Regions from separate parts of the Paenibacillus shunpengii genome, predicted to be linked through region 1. Evidence: riboswitches for the same ligand, from Rfam matches in the RefSeq annotation. Region 1 holds a riboswitch; the other holds the start of a gene.
The links. Region 1 has a riboswitch for S-adenosylmethionine ahead of metA (homoserine O-acetyltransferase MetA). Riboswitches for the same ligand answer to the same signal wherever they lie in the genome.
Positions count from the first base shown of each region.

Region 2: another riboswitch for S-adenosylmethionine. It lies ahead of ACFSVM_RS20735 (methionine ABC transporter ATP-binding protein); the one in region 1 lies ahead of metA (homoserine O-acetyltransferase MetA).

Region 1 covers NZ_JBHUMJ010000002.1:1,016,241-1,019,663, forward strand. Annotated here, with positions in the region: gene corA (magnesium/cobalt transporter CorA) at 1-424, opposite strand, end outside; SAM riboswitch class I at 888-1,014, shown strand; gene metA (homoserine O-acetyltransferase MetA) at 1,152-2,069, shown strand; gene ACFSVM_RS04820 (PLP-dependent transferase) at 2,106-3,293, shown strand; gene ACFSVM_RS04825 (aminotransferase class I/II-fold pyridoxal phosphate-dependent enzyme) at 3,286-3,423, shown strand, end outside.
Region 2 covers NZ_JBHUMJ010000008.1:98,959-102,381, reverse strand. Annotated here, with positions in the region: gene ACFSVM_RS20740 (methionine ABC transporter permease) at 1-329, opposite strand, end outside; gene ACFSVM_RS20735 (methionine ABC transporter ATP-binding protein) at 326-1,342, opposite strand; SAM riboswitch class I at 1,525-1,670, opposite strand; gene ACFSVM_RS20730 (Cthe_2314 family HEPN domain-containing protein) at 1,794-2,537, opposite strand; gene ACFSVM_RS20725 (COX15/CtaA family protein) at 2,809-3,423, opposite strand, start outside.

The DNA.
Region 1 (3,423 bases):
AATAATTGTCAACGATTGAATCGACGAGGTAATAGAGGAAACGGTCCGGTGTGCTGACTTCTTCCTCCCAGAGAATAGGCTTGAGTGTGCGAAGCTCGTTAATCTTCTGCTTGGTAACCGTAATAATATAATGTCTACCAAGAAATAGGTTTACGGCACGTAAAAATATTTCCTCATCATCAAACCGGATGCTGTTTACAACGATAAAATAATGGCTTTCATATATTTCGAGCTTTGGACGCTGTTCTTCCTCACTGAGACAGTCTTCAACGGCAAGATCATGCATGGAGAAGAGAGGCTGCAGCACAGCCAGATCGTCGACATCTGCATCAATCCAGTAGAACCCTTCAGCGGGAGGAGTAATTGTATCTTCAATGTTGTCAAGCGGAGTAAAAACTCCTTCATTCACCAGTCTTATTTTCATGTGTATCCACTCCTTATTAATCTCCCGTAAATGTTATAGGGACAAGCTGAATAACGAAGGAAAGTGAACGCATCAGTGCTGGTAAAGTGAAGGGTCACACAATTTAAGCAGGTATAGAGAAGAGGTCTCGCCCGTAAAATATGCGCTCCCGTCCAACCGGCAAGCTGATGGTACATCCTATATAGTTATATTTATTCGGCTGCCAGCTAGGCCTCGGGTCGCCTTCCATTTTACGTCACCCCATCATTTTTGATATTTAACACTTGACTAGTATAACGCTCTCGAATTAAGCAATCAAGAATGAAAATATTACACTATTCAAAGGCAGTCTATGTATGTGAAGCACATCTGGTGCTTTATTTTCATGAGCTGTCTCCTGGTGCTTATTTTTGACAGCCCAGTTCTTGACGAATAACGATCTAATCATTATAGTAATGGGTATATGACAATAAAATATAGCGAAATCTTATCAAGAGTAGGTGGAGGGACTAGCCCGATGATACCCGGCAACCGGCGAATACGCACGGTGCTAATTCTTGCAGTCGTCTGATCTTATTTATTAAGGCTATAGACGAATTGAGAGATGAGAGAGGCGCATTTTCGAATACGAACAGATGACCTTTCTCGATTACCGAGTGAGGTCTTTTTGTGTTAGGACGAAATATTCTGCTCCCCCATGCTCTCTCATGATATTCGCTCTTCAAACACCATATAAGGAGGAGTACTAATGCCAATTAAAATTCCAGACGCTTTACCGGCCAAGGAAGTACTTGCAGGAGAAAACATCTTTGTCATGGACGAAAGCCATGCGTACAGGCAGGATATCCGGCCGCTTCGTATCGGGATACTCAACCTGATGCCTACGAAGGAAACGACGGAAACACAGCTGCTCCGTCTTATTGGTAATACACCCATTCAAGTTGATGTTGTACTCATTCATCCCAAGTCTCACGTATCCAAGAACACGTCCCAAGAGTATCTGGATATGTTCTACAAAACATTTGATGAGATTAAGAATCTTCGTTTTGACGGCATGATCATTACCGGTGCACCGGTAGAACAGATGGATTTTGAGGAAGTGACCTATTGGGAAGAGATCCAGCAGATCTTTGAATGGACCAAGACCAATGTAACCTCAACAATGCATATATGTTGGGCCTCTCAAGCAGGTCTATACCATCACTTTAATGTACCGAAGGTAGGCCTTCCTGAAAAATGCTTTGGCGTGTTCCATCATACGATCAACAAATCTCATGTCAAGCTGCTTCGCGGTTTTGATGAAGTATTCCTCGCACCGCATTCTCGCCATACCGAGGTGACAAGAGAAGATATTGAGCAGGTTCCTGGGCTTGAGATCTTGTCCGAGTCAGAAGAAGCGGGGGTTTATATTGTAGCTACTGAGGATGGAAAACAAATCTTTGTAACAGGCCATTCCGAATACGATCCCTTATCTCTGAAATGGGAGTATGATCGGGATAAGGACAAAGGGCTTGATGTGAAGCTTCCGTATAACTATTTTCCAAATAATGATCCTGGTAAGGTTCCGCCATCTACCTGGAGGGCCCATGCGAATCTGCTCTTCTCTAACTGGCTTAACTATTATGTATACCAAGAGACGCCGTATGACATTGGACCACAGATTTAAGTGAATTCTACCTAACTTAGAGGAGGATGTTTACGAATGGGAGACAATAAACTAAACATTGAAAGCCGATTAGCACAGATTGGATCAGTGAAAGAGCCGGTAACGGGGGCAGTTAATTTCCCGATCTACCAATCCACTGCCTTCAGACATCCAAAGCTTGGTCAAAGCACTGGATTTGATTACATTCGTACGACAAACCCAACCCGAAAGGTTCTTGAAGAAGCAGCAGCTGAGCTGGAATCTGGTGATGCAGGATTCGCATGCAGCTCGGGTATGGCGGCTATTATGACGATCTTTGCCAAATTCGGACAGGGGGACCATCTGATTATTTCCCTTGATCTCTATGGCGGTACGTATCGTTTGGTGGAACGGATCTTGTCCAAGAATGGCATTACTGCAAGCTATGTGGACACGAATGATATTGATGCACTCGAAAGTGTAAGAAATGAAAATACCAAAGCTGTCTTTATTGAGACACCGACAAATCCTCTTATGATGATTACAGATATTGAAAAAGTGTGCGGCTGGGCAAGTAAACATGGGTTACTGTCTATTGTGGATAATACACTCCTTACTCCTTACTTCCAGCGTCCAATTGAGCTTGGCGCTGATATCGTTGTGCACAGTGCTACTAAATATCTGGGTGGTCATAATGATGTACTCTGTGGCCTCATTGTAACCAAGGGGAAAGAGCTGTCGGAAGAGATGGCATTTCTACATAATTCAATCGGAGCTGTACTCTCGCCAAGCGACAGCTATCAGCTTATGCGCGGTATGAAGACACTCGCGCTGCGTATGGAGCGCCATGAATATAACGCAACCAAAGTGGCCGAATTCCTGCTCGAGCACTCCATGATTACAGATGTCTATTATCCTGCTCTTACGGATCATCCAGGACATGATATTCAAAATAAACAATCCAGCGGCAACACGGGCATTCTATCCTTCAAAGTGAAGGATGCAAGATACGTTGAGCCCATCCTGAGACATATCAAGCTGGTAGCTTTTGCGGAGAGCCTGGGTGGAGTAGAGTCGCTTATGACCTATCCGGCTGTACAGACCCATGCTGACATTCCGGTAGAAATTCGCGATGCCATTGGTGTTGATGAGCGCCTGCTTCGTTTCTCTGTCGGAATAGAGCATATTGATGATATCGTTGCTGATTTAAGCCAGGCATTCGATAAGGCTCATCAAGAGCTTGAGGGAGGCGCAGCACATGAGTAAGAAAGACCGTGACGCCTCCTATAAATTTGATACGAAGCTTCTGCATTTCGGAGCAGAAATTGATGAAGGCACAGGCGCTTCCAGTGTACCGATCTACCAGGCATCTACTTTTCATCATCATGATATTTTC
Region 2 (3,423 bases), on a different contig from region 1:
GCAAAGAACGGCGCTGCCCCTACAACAAGCGGAGGAATCGTACCGATAACACCGATCGCCGTCCCTACAATTTCTTTCGTAATCGGAATCATCGCCACAATCAGAATGATGAATGGAACGGACCGCAATATGTTGACAATCACAGACAGCACATTGTAAACAGCCCTGCTGATTCCGGATGTGGAACGGGAAGTCATGAACAAAATAATGCCCAGCGGAAGACCAATAAGAATGGAAAATAATCCGGATGCACCCAGCATCTTTAATGTATCTAAAGTGGCCTTCTGGAATTCATCCCAGTTGATGACGGAAAAATCAAGCCCCATCATACTACCACCTCCACTTCTAGTCCCTGTAATACTAGCTCATCTATCGTACTGCGAATCAGCTCAGGAGGACCTTCAAGTCTTACCGTAAGCTGTCCGTAAGGTACTTGCTTAATAGTTGAGATGGTTCCTTGCAGAATGGCAAAATCAATACCAAGCCTTCTAGCCGTCTGCGACAGAATCGAATCATACGTTTTGCTTCCAAGAAACGTAATTTTGACCGTTTGGGAATGCTCTAAATGCGTCGCCATAATAGCTTCACCGAGCAGGTCGCCCGAATCTGTTTCACGTAGAATAAAGTCCTGGGTTACAGGATGCTGCGGCTTGAGGAACACTTCCGTCACCGGACCCTCTTCCACAATTCCGCCCTGATGAATGACCGCGACACGATCACAGATCGACTGAATCACATGCATCTCATGCGTAATCAATACTATGGTCAGATTAAAGCGTTTGTTGATATCCAGCAGCAGTTTAAGTATAGAATTCGTCGTCTGCGGATCCAGTGCTGAGGTTGCCTCATCACATAGCAGCACTTCCGGGTCACTTGCCAGCGCACGTGCGATGCCAACGCGCTGCTTCTGACCGCCTGAGAGCTGAGAAGGATACTTCTTACTATGCTCGGTCAGGCCAACCAGCTCTAGCAGCTCCTTCACTTTACGATCAACTTCTGCCTGATTGGTCTTCACGAGCCGTAGAGGAAACGCGATATTATCATATACAGTAGCTGAACTGAGCAGATTGAAATGCTGAAAAATCATACCGATCTTGCGGCGTCTCGCCTGCAGCTGCTGTTTGCCAAGCCTGGTCATGTTTATGCCGCCGACCCATACCTCACCGGCAGTAGGCCGCTCAAGCAAATTAATTAAACGAATCAGCGTGCTCTTCCCTGCGCCAGAATGACCGATGACGCCGAAGATTTCACCCTTTTGAATGGACAGATTAAGCCCGGATAAGGCCGTCGTGACCTGTTTTCCTTTGCCATAGTCCTTTTTAATATTTTTTAGTTCGATCAAATGAGGTACCTCCTTACTTACTGCAGTCCGTTCTTCTCTATGTCAGAGCTTCTATTTCTTTACACTTGTTTTACCCGTATGCCTTGCTTTCTACCCGAATCCCTCGTGGAATAATATCTGATAAAAAGAAAAAGCCGCCTTTTTGCTAGACAAAAAGGGGCTTGTTATCATTAAGCGATTCCTTCTCATCTGCCAAGATCCGTAAGTAACCTCACGGTCTTGAAGGATTTAGCACCATGTCATTCAGGTACAGCAGTCTTACTGACTACAATACAGAATCGGTTGCCGGGCTTCATAGGGCCTGTCCCTCCGCCACTCTCGATAAGAACATATATGCAATTGTGTGTTTAACTCACTTATTCATTTCAGCAATTTCAGAAACTAAGTGAAAGTATAAAATACTTTACACCACTTGTCAAAGGAAAATATTACATTATTTTTATCGGATTTCTTATGATGAGGATTTAACAGAGTTTTTGGACTTGGGTGTGCTCTTCTGCCAGTTGTTATTAATATAATGAAATGCCGCCGTCACGCTCTTGGATACCAGCTCCAGTCCCAGTTCAAGATCCTGTGTAAAGGACCTCAAATCCTCCAGCTCAACCTTGCCATGAAGGGTCTGATGCTTCTGCCACAGATCATCCACCATCTCTACATTCATGTGATGGATCTCTGTATTTCTTCGTTTACGAAGCCGGTTCATCGAGTCCGAATATTGATCCTTAAGATCGTTCAGCTGCTGAACAAGCGGCATATGCTGCTTCAAATATTCAAATTGACGAAGAACCGTAAAGTACGAGAAATGCACCTTCACCTTGGAAGTATGAAGCTCATACCAGTCATCCAGCAGGTTACCAAGCTTATCGAGGATAGCAAACATACGAATAAAGCCATCCTTGTAAAAATAAACATAACGTGCGTAATCCGCTTTCTCATCCGGTTCCATATCTTCTGTTGAGGAGGAGTGAACTTTAGCGGCAAAGAAAGAAGCGGCAAAAGTGCTCTGCTCCAGTTCATCAAGTGAGGTCATCAGACCTCGGGTCCAAATATCGAGCTTGCGATAATCATGTGAAGGGTCGTTTCCTCGATCTATAGCCGCTCCAAGCAGCTGCAGTGTCTTCGCCATGGTATCCATGGCTTCTTTTAGTTCTCCGGTGTTAACCCGGGCGGGCTCTCCCAATAAAGTTCGAAGCATATGCGTGTCCTCCTGTGCATCTGTGCAGCTTATATTTCCCGAATTCTGCACCTCACAACCATAACTTGATCCTGAAGGATAAAATGATGGATTAGAGGTGGATTCATGCAAGATATGTACCCAGTTATCAAGCATTTTGAAAACAAAAGCCTGCGGAGAACATCTCCGAAGGCTTAACAAGGGCGGGACATACGCCTAAGTTATGTATGCCGGGCAGCAGAACGCTGCCCGAAAAGAAACGGTTCGCTTCCCTTATATCAGCTTGCTTCTGTTACAGCTTGTTACTGCCTGCGGGCTTGGCAAGTCTCCAAACGACATAGCTCATATAACACAGCATACCGAACAAAACGGCAATGATCGTCATATGTGCCAGTACGACGAACATGTAGACTTCAGGACGATTCATCGTCAGCATTAGTCCAACACCAGAGAGCACCTGAAGAATAATTAGACCGATCGCGGACAGACCAAGCACCTGCATTTCCCGATTATTCTTGTGGTGCCGGTAAGCATAGTGACTGAGCACAGCAACGACAGCTACCAGCAGAAATGCAGCTGCCCGGTGCATAAAGGCTATGCCGACTCCGCCAGACAACTGAGGCACAACCTCCCCATTACATAGAGGGAAGCCGGAGCAGCCACCTGCAGAGCTCGTATGACTTACAAAAGCGCCCGTATAGACAACCACATAGGAATAGATCGCGGTAATCCATACCAGATTACGGAAGCCCTTACTGACACGCGGGAGTCTGTCAAACCGTTCAAGACCTCCAAACTTCTCTTCCTGTCTGGCCCCAAGCGTTGTCATAAGTGCACTCGCAAGCGAGATAAACGCAAACCCAAGGTGCAGTGCCATCACGGGTGGAGATTGGGAGAAGACAACGGC